DNA from 3 places in the Vibrio sp. R10-SG3-ISO10 genome. Region 3 is predicted to be linked to each of the others. Evidence: riboswitches for the same ligand, from Rfam matches in the RefSeq annotation. Region 3 holds a riboswitch; each other region holds the start of a gene.
The links. Region 3 has a riboswitch for cyclic di-GMP ahead of gbpA (N-acetylglucosamine-binding protein GbpA). Riboswitches for the same ligand answer to the same signal wherever they lie in the genome.

Region 1 (4,487 bases), on a different contig from region 3:
TTTTCAGCTTGATTAATACGCTCTTTGAGAACCTTAAGGCTCCCTTCTAATGCTTGTTTACGTTGTTGAAATAGCAACTTTTGGTTGGTAAGTATTTGGCGGTTATCCTGTGATATTTGTAGGGTCTCATCACTAAAGTCTATGGAGTCTTTCAGAGCTAGCTCAGACTTTAATCGATCGATTTTGGCTAACTCGTAGTAGTACTGCAATTTTAACTGAGAGTAATTACTGTTAGCTTTAGTTCCATCTAGCTCTATCAGTAATTGATTAGCCGCTATTGTATCACTCTCTTTGACGTGAATTTTTTTTATAATACCGCCATCATAATGTTGAACTTCTTGCTTTTTCCCTTCAACGACTATTAAGCCTGGCGCAATTGCAGCGCTGTGCAGGGGGGATAAAGCTGCCCAGCTAAAAAAACCAAAGAAGCCAAAAAATATTGTACATAAGCCAATAGTTTTAAAATTATTTAAACTCATGCTCGATTCTCATTCTTTATTTTTTTAGAATTGGCGGAGTTGCAGATTTGTGCTGCAGACTGATCTCTTTCTATGGAGCCTTTATTGAGTACTACAACGCGGTTAGCTGCGCCCAATAGGCCAGAGCGGTTAGTAGTAAACAAGGTCGTTTTATTTTTTCTACAACGTTCTTTGATCATCTCGCTGATTAGTCTTTCACCCGCTGAGTCCTGAAAACTGTCAGGTTCATCCAGAATAAGCACAGCTGGTTCGTCAAAAATAGCACGCGCTAGTAGTAGCTTTTGCACCTCGCCATCCGAGGGGTGAATATCGACGCCAATAATTGAGTCGTAACCTTTTGGCCAGCTAAGTATTGTTTGGTGCATACCAACGCGCTCACAGGCTTTGAAGCTGGCTGCTTCATCTGCTTTAAATCGCGAGATGTTATTAAATACGGAAGTCTTTAGAAGTGCTGACTTACTTGAATAAAAGCCAAGGTGTGCCCCCAGTACTTCACTGGACCACTGTTCAAATGCTGCAGAGTCTAACCTTATTTTCCCTAGGTTAGGTTGATAGTGACCTGCGATTAGTGCAAGTAATGTAGACTTTCCTGCTCCTTGGGCACCAACTATTGCAGCTGAATCTCCAGGAGAAAAGTTTAAGTTAATGCCATGCAAAAAAGGGATATTAGAGTTAGGGTAGGTGAGCATTACCCCGGCGAGCGTCAGCTTGCCGGAAGGTTGAACCAAGTCACAATCGGGCTCAACTACCTTTTCAAATGTTTTGTTGAGTTTGGACATATCTAACCACAAACGATAGCAACTCAACCAATTTTTAGCTTGGGTAACGGCCTGTTCAAACGGACCAATAGTACGTCCAAATATCATACTCGAAGCGATTAAAGCACCGACGGAAGTTTCACCGTTGAGTACGAGATATGCGCCAACCGCAATAATAATGATTTGCGCGGCAAGTCGTATAAAACGAGCTATTGCAAGTAGGTTATATTCTTTGCTCGCATGTTTATTTAACTCTTGGTTTTCCTGTTGCTCACTTTCCAGTAAAGCTTTGGTGATGATATCAAGCATACCTAAGGTTTTAATTTCTTGGCTATACTCTGTAATCGCTGTCAGTTTGAGGTGCTGCTGATTGAGTTGCTTTGGTTTATTTGTGAAGTTAACAAATGCAACGATAAGTAAACATATAGCAGCAATCAAGGAGATAACACCAAACAAGGGGTGGATTAATGCTAGAATAACGATGAGCAGGGGCGACCAAGGCAATTCAAACAATGGACTGAGGCCTTGAGCAACGAAGTTAGAAAACTTATCTATGCTGTTGAGGGCTTGACTCTTTAAGTTTTTGCCTTCTAAATCAGCGGATTCAAGTATTTTTACAGTTAACAGTTGCTTAATAGTACTCGACCACTCTAAAGATGTTTGTAGCAGTACTCTGTTTTTTACCCAGTCTAGTATGCTGTACATAAGTGTTAGCCAAAGCGCAATAATGCACAGCATTAGAAGCGTGTCTTCACTGCGTGAGTTCATCACCCTGTCAAATACTTGTAATGAGTAGAGGGGAACGGCAAGCAGCAACATACTAGTAAAGAAGCTACAAGCAAGAGCAAAAATGAGGGACTTTTTTAGATTTGTGTTGATTACACTTAATGATGGATTTTGCATAATTTTATTAAAAAAATAGAGTGCCAGTAAGCACTCTATTTGCTCAGTCAGAATCTCAATTATGCGATATCTAAATCAACGCTTGCATCAGGTACAAGTGCTGCGTCAGTGATTACGTTTACCACTTCGCCATTTTTCTCGAAGCTGTATTGTACTAAGTCTACAGAAGCTTTTACTCCAGCCAGAGAAAGGTAAGCTTCTTCTTCTGCGCCAGAGATGTCTGTTACTTGAGCAGCGACGTCACCCATTCCGTTTTTAAAGCCGTTAGAAGCTGAGATAACTAGCTCATCAATACCTACCGCTATGAAAGTGTTGTCAATATCAACTGTATTCACGTCGCCGTCGTCTTGTGAGTTGTGAAGAATTTTATCTAGGCTGATTTTCGCAGTAGTAGAAACACCTGATTCGCCTATTAATGCTTCGATACCTGCATTGTTTGTTGTTAGGTCAACAGAGACTTGCATGTCGCCATCTGCGTCTAGCACTGTTAGTGTGTCGAAGTCTTGGCCACCGTTGAAAAGCACGTCGTCTTCAGTTGCGATAAGTGTATCATTACCTGCGCCGCCAAGTAGTGCGTCCATGCCTTCGCCGCCAACAAGAGTATCGTTACCTTTGCCGCCTTTTAGTACGTCGTCGCCAACTTGACCATAAAGTTGGTCATCATCAGCACCGCCCCATAGTTTGTCGTTACCTTCACCACCAACGAGGATGTCTTCACCGCGACCACCTACAAGTGAATCATTACCTTCACCACCTGATAGGATGTCGTCACCACGACCGCCACGTACGATGTCATCGCCTGCACCACCAAGTACATAGTCATCACCGCGGCCACCGGTTACCAGATCATTACCTTCACCACCGAAGATGCGGTCGTTACCTAGACCACCAGATACAAAATCAGATTGATCGCCACCATTAAGGAAGTCATCACCGCGACCACCGAAAACTATATCAGCACCGCCAGAACCATTGATGTAGTCACTGCCGCGGGTGCCGATTAAGAAATCAGAAGTTTCTGAGCCGATTACGTGAGTATCTGTAACGTAGTTGTTCGCCATTTTTATCTCCAAACTCAATTTAAAAATTAAAGTTAATTACATTGGAGGTCTCAAAATTAATTGAGTGCTGCGATAGATGGGGTGAATCCTACTGAAAAATAGGATCATCTCTATTGCCCTCACATTTAATACCATTTAAATGTGTGGTAACCCAGCCGTCTTATAGGTTGGCACCTTAAGACCTGTTAGTTTTCCGTCCCTGACTCACATCAGGTTTGGCTTTTTCACGTGCTGCCTGTTACTAAAAAGGCGGAATTACTATAGGGCTTATTTTTAATAAAATCAACAAAAAAACCAAATATGTAACATAGGTCATTCTAAAAAGTTTTAGCCTTATTCGAAAAAGAAAAGAATTAAATTTAACCTCATCAAAACGAAGTCAACAGAGCCTATCAATATACAAGTAAGCAATATCATCAGTTACTGCAAAACTATGGGATACGAGTCAGTATGGGAGATGTTTGAATATAAAGCTCAATTAACCTGATACTTGATAATTTACTATACCCGAAGATCCTTTGTAAGAAATAATTCGCCCGGCGGTCGGAGCCACAACAGCGCACGTTTTAACATCGAAGTTTACCGTGGCATTTGCGCCAATTACGGCGTTATTGGCGATACTGACTTTGCCAAATACTTTGCAGCCCGGACCTAAATAAACATTATCGCCAATAGTAGGAGTTCCAGCGCTCTTACCTCGATTACTTGTACCTATCGTTACTCCTTGCGAAAGATTAACGTTACGCCCAATTTTTACACGACTATTAACAATAATCCCACCGAAATGACCAATGTATAAGCCTGGGCCTATTTGAGTAGTAACTGGGATAGAGATCCCTAACTTAAAGCCGACTTGTCTTAATTTAAGTCGGAACAAAGGATAAAGAAATACCTTCAGAATCTTCCGTTGTTTTAAAAACTGGCAAGTACGAAAATGGAAAATATACTTCCAGCCCTCTCCGATAAAGTATTCTTTTAACCCTGCATTAAAGCCAGATTTTCCCTCAATGCGATATAAGTCGGCAGCTAACAGAGTCTTATATTCTTGGTAATCCATGACCAAATCCTAAATTAACTGTTAATAACATCACTCAAAAATTCGACCAACTCGCTTTCTGAATACTGGTTACAAGTAAGCAAGTTACCCATTTTCAGTGCAGCTTGATAAGCTTGCTCTAAGGTCTCAACAGAGTCGAATTCAAGCACATGCTGCCAGTCTTTAACCCAATCTTTAGTCGCTATTTGGTGATCGTTACGAGTTTCCTGCCTAGCGCCTTCTCGAGCCA
Region 2 (4,487 bases), on a different contig from region 3:
CAATGTCTGATTGACTGCGAAGTTCGCGAGTTAGCATTAATCCATCTTCACCCGGCAGATTAATATCCAACATCACCAAATCAATCGCGTTGCTTTGTAGCATGTCTCGCATCTGCTCGCCGCTTTCTGCTTCACTGACTTGGTAACCTTCATTCTGAAAGTAGCCAACAAGCTTGCTGCGAGTCACTACGTCGTCTTCTACTACTAGTACATGATAACTCATCTGCACCACTTAATTTACATTGGGAATAGTTCTATCATTTATTCTATTCATAAATAGTAACATTTCTAGTATTTATCACTTTAAAAACGAGAAAGATGATTTTTTATTGATTCAAAACAAAACCTCCGCCTTTGTTAATATATGCTCATAATTCGTCTTTTATTGTCACGTAAGCCATTACCGCTATTCATTTTTATTAGTTACACTAATAGGTAGTTATTTTGGGAGTGATACCTAATGCAAGAAATCAAAGCATTCAATGAGAAACGTGCGGAAATTTATTGGTGGCTTTCAAGCCTTTACGCCAAGGAATTAACGGAAGAGAATCTGGAGCAGTACCATTCAGCTCAAATCCGCTCTTTCCTTACTGGCCTTGGCGAGAATGCCGCTCTTAAACCGTCGATTGATCGTGTCATTGATGCACTTAATCGCTTAATCGATCGCGAAGATGCGCAACTAGAGCTTGCCGCTGACTTTTGTGATCTATTTTTAAAGTCTGACCGCGACTCGGCACTGCCTTATGCTTCAATGTACATTGGAGACACAGGCCTGCTTAACGACAAGCCTGCCAAAGAGATGGAAGCATTAATGCTAGAGCATGGTGTAGCCGTTGATGAAAGCCTAAATGAGCCGGCTGATCACATTGCCATTGAGCTGGATTTTCTCGGTAACCTTATCATTCGCTCTAATGAACTTGAGCAAGAGCGTCATATTGAAGAAGCGCTTATCGAACAAGAGAGCTTCATTCGTCAGCACCTTCTAAGTTGGACACCTAAGTTTTCGGCTAAGTGTCAAACGCTCGATGAATTCGGTTTTTACTCTGCGATCGCTTCTCTCACTGTGGCGTTCTTGGAGTTGGACTGCACATATTTAATCGGCGAATAGAGTCTGACAATGTGAACTGGCACAGGTCAGTTTGACGAAATATGTTTGCCCTAAGTCGGATTGCGGTCTAAAATCGTGACCGCAAACGATAAAAATGAACTATTCAAATACAAACCGCTAAATAAGAGCGGTTTTTGTGTTTCTGATACTTTCTGCCAACTTATTCTAAACTGAATATATTCTCGTGGCAGTCATCGACAGGACAAAATTTATGGCCACTATTAAAGACGTTGCTCGCCTTGCTGGTGTTTCAACAACCACTGTGTCTCACGTGATTAACAAGACACGCTTTGTTGCCGAAGCGACACAAGAAAAAGTGATGGAAGCGGTAACCGAGCTTAACTATGCACCGAGTGCCGTTGCTCGTAGTCTTAAGTGCAACACTACTCGTACAATCGGTATGTTAGTGACGCAATCGACTAACCTATTTTTCTCAGAAGTTATCGACGGCGTAGAAAGCTACTGCTACCGCCAAGGTTACACCTTGATTCTGTGTAATACCGGCGGCATCTATGAGAAGCAACGCGACTACATTCGCATGCTGGCTGAAAAGCGTGTAGATGGCATCCTAGTGATGTGTTCAGATCTGACTGAAGAGCTGAGCGAAATGCTCGACCGCCACAAAGACATTCCAAAAGTAGTAATGGACTGGGGTCCAGAGAGTTCTCAAGCCGATAAGATCATCGATAACTCTGAAGAAGGCGGCTATCTAGCGACAAAATATCTGATCGAGCGCGGTCATACTGACATTGCTTGTTTAAGTGGTCACTTCGAGAAAGCGGCGTGTGTTGAGCGTATTAGTGGCTTTAAGCGCGCAATGGCTGAAGCTGATTTATCAGTAAACGAAGATTGGATTCTTGAAGGCAACTTCGAATGTGATACGGCGGTACTGGCTGCGGATAAAATTGTGGCGATGGATAAAAAGCCAACAGCCGTGTTCTGTTTTAATGACACGATGGCGCTTGGCTTAATGAGCCGTCTACAACAGAAAGGCATTCAAATACCTCAAGACATCTCAGTAATCGGCTACGATAATATTGAACTAGCAGAGTACTTCTCTCCACCTCTAACAACAGTGCACCAACCAAAACGTCGCGTTGGTAAGAATGCCTTCGAAATTCTTCTTGAGCGCATTAAAGATAAAGAGCACGAAAAACGTGTGTTCGAGATGCACCCAGAAATTGTCGAGCGCAATACCGTTCGTAATCTAAATAAATAACCTTAAGTCAGACGCTTAGCTGGTAGTCGTACTATTGGCTAGGCGTATATCTCCCCTCTATTTATTGAACCAACATCACATTTATCCGATACAAACGTGATGTTCTGCGCAGATTTTATTTATTCTTAATGTGTTCGATTAATGCCACGAACAGGGCAAACCATTTCGAAAGGATGGGACGCAAAGCCTCCGGCCTTAAACAATTTATTGTCTGGTAGCGGGGTTGCCGATGGCGAATATGCAAACTGTCATACCGCTTTTACTTGCACTCGTATGACACCTTACTGACAATGTCTCTGCATAATTTTGCTAATCTCTCGGACCTGCATTGGTGGCGTATACTTATACACCGAGAAAACACAGCATGGATAAACCAATACTAAAAGACTCAATGCGTTTATTTGAGCAGTTAGGACATATTAAGTCTCGCTCAATGTTTGGTGGCTTTGGCATTTTTGCTGATGACACTATGTTCGCACTTGTCGTCAACGATAAACTACACGTACGCGCGGACGCGGCTCTCGCTAAACAGTTCAGGTCTCAAGGGCTAGAACCCTATGTTTACAAAAAACGCGGATTCCCCGTCGTGACGAAGTATTTTGCGCTTTGTGATGATTGGGCAGCTGACGCAAATAAAACCTTAAAGATTGCGAACGTCGCCTTAAAAGCAGCAAATCAAGAGAAGCAATGCCAATCGCAAGCGAAACCCAATCGTTTGAAAGATCTGCCTAACTTGCGGCTAGCGACTGAGCGCATGCTCAAGAAAGCTGGTATAGATTCGGTAGAGAATCTGGAACAAGTGGGAGCCGTACATGCGTTTAAAGCCATTCAGACTACACACTCTTCCGATGTAAACATCGAACTTCTCTGGGCTTTAGAAGGTGCCATTAAAGGGACACACTGGTCGGTTATCCCCCAAAGTCGCCGTCAGGAGCTGTTAACTCAAGTCAGCTAACCTAAAAATAAATTTGTTTAAGAAGTCAGCCTTTGTGCTGACTTTTTTATTGGTTTTTATCTGCCATCTTGAAATTTGTGGCTTGCTTTCCCTGTCTTGTCTAGTAACACTAATAATTGATATCCATGAAATATGATGGAGCTGCACAACATGAATAAAAAGATCATCCTAGGAATTGTTTTCGTCGCACTAATTGTTTTACTTGGCGTAAATTTTGGTCAGTATCTCACGCTAGAAAACGCGAAGGCGCAGCAAGCAGAGCTCGCCGCATTTATCGCAGATAACTTTACTATCGCCGCTGCTAGCTATTTTATCGCCTATGTTGCTATCACCGCTTTCTCAATTCCTGGCGCTGCGGTCGTTACCCTTTTAGGCGCCGCTCTATTTGGTTTCTGGACAAGCTTACTGTTGGTCTCTTTCGCCAGCACCATTGGGGCAACACTCGCATTTTTAAGCAGCCGATACTTATTACGTGATTGGGTACAGAGTAAGTTTGGTGACAAGCTCAATGCCATCAATCAAGGCGTTGAAAAAGATGGCGCATTTTATCTGTTCTCATTGCGATTGATTCCAGTATTCCCATTTTTCCTAATCAACTTGTTAATGGGTTTGACTCCCATCGCGACAACTCGATTCTATTTGGTTAGCCAACTAGGTATGTTGCCAGGAACCGCTGTGTACCTAAATGCCGGCACTCAACTCGCTCAAATAGACAGCTTGTCGGGTATCGTCTCTCCTACCGTTTTGGCTTCTTTCGCACTTCTCGGGTTGTTCCCTGTCATTGCAAAATGGATTATGACTAAAATTAAGGCGTCCCCATCAACATCAAACGGAAATGCATAATGAGGATCTATTCCGCATCTACGCCAACTGAAGCTCACATTGTTTGTGAGCTTCTTAAGTCTCAACAGATTGAATGTGAAGTCCGTGGCGAAGGCGTATTTGGGCTCCAAGGGGAAATTCCCTTTGGGGAGAGCAGTGAACCCTATGTGTGGTTACTTAACCCTCATCAAGCTAAGCAAGCGAAGGGGGTTATCAAGCAATTTAACAGTGCGGAAATCGGCAGTAACTGGCTGTGCAACCAATGTGGAGAAGTGAACGAGCCTCAATTTGGCGCATGTTGGCAATGCGGAGAAGCAGCACCTTAACCGATTTTAGGCGCTTCAATTTGCTGCTGAATAAATGAAATTGAATGGTGATTGAAC
Region 3 (4,487 bases):
CGTGCAGAACTTGCACTTAAAAGGTTGGACGAGATAAAAGAAGACCTTAAAGATTACCAACCTTGGTACGCGGCACGAGCGCATATTCTCAGAAAACTAGGTAACAAATCAGAAGCTTGCACTTTTTATAAACTAGCCATAGAAAAGTCGCCAAGTACGGCGACCCGCGCTTTTTTAGAGTTGAAATTACGAGAGTTGACACAGGGTGACGCCGCTTAAACGTAACCCTCTATTGGGTTCTCCCATGATAGTGATACAATCTGCGCATCAGAATTACCGAGAAAACCTATGTTCATCCATCATGTTAACGGCATCGACTGGCTAGTGATTACCGCTTTTGAAGAGCTGAAACCTATATTTATCGAAGACGCTGGTTCGATCCCCTCTTGCTTCTCTATCACCAGTGAATTGAGTCTGATTGATCAAGCCAAGCGTACTTATGGATATTTGCCTTCACTCAATGGCATCATTACGGATACGGGCACATTTCAAAGCATGAACATCGAAGAAGATCTAAACCCTCAGCTTGCCTGCATCGTTGAGGGTCGCGGCCGGGTGTTTATCTATCACGGTGGCTATGTGGCGTTTGTGGATGACGAGCAAACCTTTATTACCCGAATGGGCTAACAGTTGTTCTGTAAGTTGAAATCGACGAATAGCCCGAGCAAGGAATAAAGTAAAAAGAGTCAGCCTTTCGGTCTGACTCTTTTTATAAGACAGGAGCTATCTTGAGGGAGTTTAAGGATGCAACATTAGCTTCTTTCGCTGATTAGATGGCCTGATGACCACTCTTTTTCGCAAACTTTTGCATCGCCTCGGCAAACGTGGTTGTTCTGCCTTTAGCCTCAACCTGCACTACCTTGTATCCCATCTTTTCTAACGTTCGGCGCTCTGCCAAAACGGCTTTGTCATCTTGCTGACTACCTTGAGCAGGCTGATGAATGTAACAACCCTCTAGTTGACCGTCTTCGACCAGTTGGTGATGTCTCAGTGCATCGATATCAAAATTCATAGTACATCTTTAAATTAAATATAGGGAGCGATTGTGGAAGGTTACATGCGCTTTAAGGGCTTAACCACGCTATCTAATCCTTCGATCTTTAGCGCTAAGCATAGCTTGAGGAGATCGCCTAGCTCCCCATTCGGAAAGCCCTTTTTATCAAACCAAAGTAAGTACTCTTCTGGTAAGTCGATAAGCACGCGACCAGCGTACTTACCAAACGGCATTTGCATTCGTGCAAGTTTAATTAGATTTTCTTTTTCAAGCATTGCTAAGGTTTTCTATGGCTGTTCCCAGCCTTGTAGAGTAACACCTAATCGCTCTACCCAATAGTTAATCGCGTCTTTCGCATCATCAAGCGAGTCAATCATCGTAGAAAAGTCTTTGTTTCCTGCCTCTCTGTCAATGGCGGCAAACAGTGGTGTACCGTCTTGCGCATCACTAACAAGCAACTCAACACTCGCACTACCCACATTGGTATGCTCACCAGTGGTGACTTTGGAAATAGTTGAGATGGCTAAACCAAATGGCAGTACGCTGCTCGTAACCGCCAGTACTGGATTAGGGGTTTCAACATTACTTAATGCGATACTCAGGCGAAGCGTCTTCCCTGTCGGCTCTGAGACAACTTGTTTATGAAGGGAGATTTTCTCGGTCAGACGGGCGACCATGTAATCAGTCAGCTCTTGGGTTTCTTCTTTATCTAGCGTGCTTTCGTCTGTAACCACAAACACTTGGTCAATCACTACCGAATCGTACTCATCAAGCTTTTCGCTTAATCGTTTTGCGTCTCTTAGACCAATGCGGGCCCATACTAAATCGACACCGCCTTCCGGGCCAGCTCGAAAGTCTTCATAACTGGTAAATTTAGTGGCGCGTTGAACAGGCCCACCGGCACATCCTACAACGAATGCGCTCACTACGATTAAAAGCAAGACTTTGAAAGGTTTCATGTACAGCACTCTAGTTTAAAATGACAACCAGAATGCTATACCATATGATATTTAGATGTCCAACGCTATTCTATTCAAGTTGGCTATATTGGGATCATGAAGGATGCACTGTGTGCGCGTATTCCACGATCACTTGATTGCCTTCAATGTAGGCATTTTGAATTTCACCATCGACACTCATGCGACTTTGCAGATACACCACCTTTGGTCCATGCTCATTGGTTTCTTTTAGGCTTGGAACCACATTTTTGGGCTCTAAATGAAGAAGTCGACAAAAATGGCTCACGAAAGACATAGTAAGCGGTGTCTCACCTCTTAATACGCGAGAAAAGCTGAGCTGATTCATCCCAAGCTTTTTGGCAAATTCCATCTGAGTGAGTCGCATTTTCGATTTTTTCGACATCCAGATTTGGTAGAGCGCCTCTCTATCTTTGTCGGTAAATTCCATCGTGATTCCTTGTATAACATTTTGGGGTGGATTGTCGTTGTTTTGGTACTTAACGTTGTCAGAGCTTGGTAAGTGAAAGTCAAAGCTTTGTCTGCTAGGCGTCAGTCAAACGAAGCACAAGTCAAAATCAAACCACCCAAACACATTCACAAAACACATCAATCAACCCATTTAATTAATCAATTTCAATAAGTTAACAGTTTAATCAATATGTAATTAGCAAGTTAATTTGCGACAAGAAATCCAGTTCGGGATTGTCATTCCACATTTTCATTTTAGGCTTAGCTTTTCTGGATCGCGTTAGCTACATTTCGCCTGCTTATACAAAACTCAGTACTTTGTAATTTAACAATATAGTGAGGCAAGTATAGGCTGCACTTCAGGCAAACTATCCGAAAGGTTAGGACGCAAAGCCACCGGTCTGTCGACATCTTATGTCTATGATAGCGGGGTTGCCATTTAGCGAGTCTCGCTAGATGTTTCGCGTGCCGGAGTGTCATCTTTTTTGTTATCCATAGATAAGGACAAATGATGAACAAACTCCCAAACAAATCACTCATTGCGTTAGCTCTACTTAGTGTGAGCGGTGCTAGCTTCGGCCATGGGTACGTTTCAGCGTACGAAAATGGTGTTGCTGAAGGCCGTGCAGCACTTTGTAAATTCCCAACCAGTGACACAAACGAAAAGAACACCAACTGTGGTGCTATTCAATATGAACCGCAAAGCGTAGAAGGGCCAGACGGCTTCCCTGAAACAGGCCCACGCGATGGTAAAATTGCCAGCGCTGAAACCTCGCTAGCAGCGGCGTTGGATGAGCAAACCGCTGACCGGTGGGTTAAACGACCTATCAAATCGGGCTCTCAGTACTTTGAGTGGACTTTCACTGCCAATCACGTCACTAAAGACTGGAAATATTACATCACCAAAGCGGATTGGAACCCTAATCAGCCCCTCGCTCGCAGTTCATTTGACCTCACGCCTTTCTGCGTTGTCGATGGGGGAATGGTTCAGCCGCCAAAACGTGTTAGCCACCTTTGTAACGTTCCTGAGCGAGAAGGTTACCAAGTGGTCCTTGCAGTTTGGGATGTAGGCGATACGGCAGCCTCATTCTACAATGTTATCGACGTGAAATTCGATGGTGATGGCCCAGTGATTCCTGATTGGAGTCAAGGCGGTCAGATCAACCCTACGCTCGATCTGAGTGTTGGCGATACAGTTTATACCCGTGTGTTTGACAGCAGCGGTGAGAACTCGTCTTACAGCACAGAACTCGTAATTCAAAACAGCGAACAAGGTAAAGCAAACAACTGGTCTTATGCTCTAGCGAGTAAGATTAACCAAGAGCAAAGCCAAATTCGTGCCGGACAGCTTAATGACCAAGGCGAATTTACCCCTGTTTATGGAACCAACCCAGTCTACCTAAAAGCAGGATCAGGACTAAACAGCGTTGAAATCGGCTATAAATTTGAAACACCAGAGCCAGAATACGACCTTGATGTTGTAGGGCTTCAGTCAGAGTACGTAATTGGCGAGTCGCCGACAGAGCTTGACCTGACACTAACCGCCACAGGCGACTTAACGGCTGAGTTAACTGTCTACAACCACCATCGCGAACCATTAGCTTCATACTCGAAGGAGCTGAAAGACGGTGAAGTTGAAAGCACCACGATGACTCTATCTAAGTCTGAGCTAGGGCATCATATGCTAGTAGTGGTTACCAAAGACGACCAAGGTAAAGTGATTGACCAAAATACGCTAGATTTCCACCTAGTAGAAGATCAAACGCCACCACCTGGTGACTACGACTTTGTCTTCCCACAAGGCTTAGAAAGCTACACTGCAGGAACTAAAGTCTTAGCCAGTGATGGCGCGGTTTATCAGTGTAAAGAGTTCCCATACTCAGGTTACTGTGTACAGTGGTCACCATCGGCGACGCAGTACGAACCAGGAGTTGGCTCTCACTGGCAATCAGCTTGGAACAAGCTGTAAGTCGTTGATATAAAAAAGAGGATGCCTAGTGCATCCTCTTGTTTATTTTAGGTATGGTTAAAACCAACCTGAGATTAGGCGTTTAAACCAATCAAAC

Region 1: another riboswitch for cyclic di-GMP. It lies ahead of AC6R16_RS01745 (calcium-binding protein); the one in region 3 lies ahead of gbpA (N-acetylglucosamine-binding protein GbpA).
Region 2: another riboswitch for cyclic di-GMP. It lies ahead of AC6R16_RS11470 (TfoX/Sxy family DNA transformation protein); the one in region 3 lies ahead of gbpA (N-acetylglucosamine-binding protein GbpA).

Annotation. Positions count from the first base shown of each region.
Region 1 covers NZ_JCBDHG010000002.1:207,996-212,482, forward strand. Annotated here, with positions in the region: gene AC6R16_RS01735 (HlyD family type I secretion periplasmic adaptor subunit) at 1-479, opposite strand, end outside; gene AC6R16_RS01740 (ATP-binding cassette domain-containing protein) at 476-2,140, opposite strand; gene AC6R16_RS01745 (calcium-binding protein) at 2,200-3,201, opposite strand; cyclic di-GMP riboswitch class I at 3,344-3,431, opposite strand; gene AC6R16_RS01750 (serine O-acetyltransferase) at 3,680-4,258, opposite strand; gene AC6R16_RS01755 (glycosyltransferase) at 4,273-4,487, opposite strand, start outside.
Region 2 covers NZ_JCBDHG010000020.1:320,037-324,523, reverse strand. Annotated here, with positions in the region: gene torR (two-component system response regulator TorR) at 1-223, opposite strand, end outside; gene torD (molecular chaperone TorD) at 461-1,108, shown strand; gene purR (HTH-type transcriptional repressor PurR) at 1,320-2,327, shown strand; cyclic di-GMP riboswitch class I at 2,472-2,558, shown strand; gene AC6R16_RS11470 (TfoX/Sxy family DNA transformation protein) at 2,692-3,282, shown strand; gene AC6R16_RS11465 (TVP38/TMEM64 family protein) at 3,433-4,125, shown strand; gene AC6R16_RS11460 (putative signal transducing protein) at 4,125-4,430, shown strand; gene AC6R16_RS11455 (alpha/beta fold hydrolase) at 4,427-4,487, opposite strand, start outside.
Region 3 covers NZ_JCBDHG010000022.1:841,661-846,147, reverse strand. Annotated here, with positions in the region: gene AC6R16_RS17385 (RNA polymerase sigma factor) at 1-219, shown strand, start outside; gene AC6R16_RS17380 (cytosolic protein) at 289-627, shown strand; gene AC6R16_RS17375 (hypothetical protein) at 770-1,012, opposite strand; gene AC6R16_RS17370 (DUF3820 family protein) at 1,054-1,269, opposite strand; gene AC6R16_RS17365 (DUF3313 domain-containing protein) at 1,282-1,953, opposite strand; gene AC6R16_RS17360 (helix-turn-helix domain-containing protein) at 2,048-2,401, opposite strand; cyclic di-GMP riboswitch class I at 2,774-2,861, shown strand; gene gbpA (N-acetylglucosamine-binding protein GbpA) at 2,933-4,390, shown strand; gene AC6R16_RS17350 (serine hydrolase) at 4,448-4,487, opposite strand, start outside.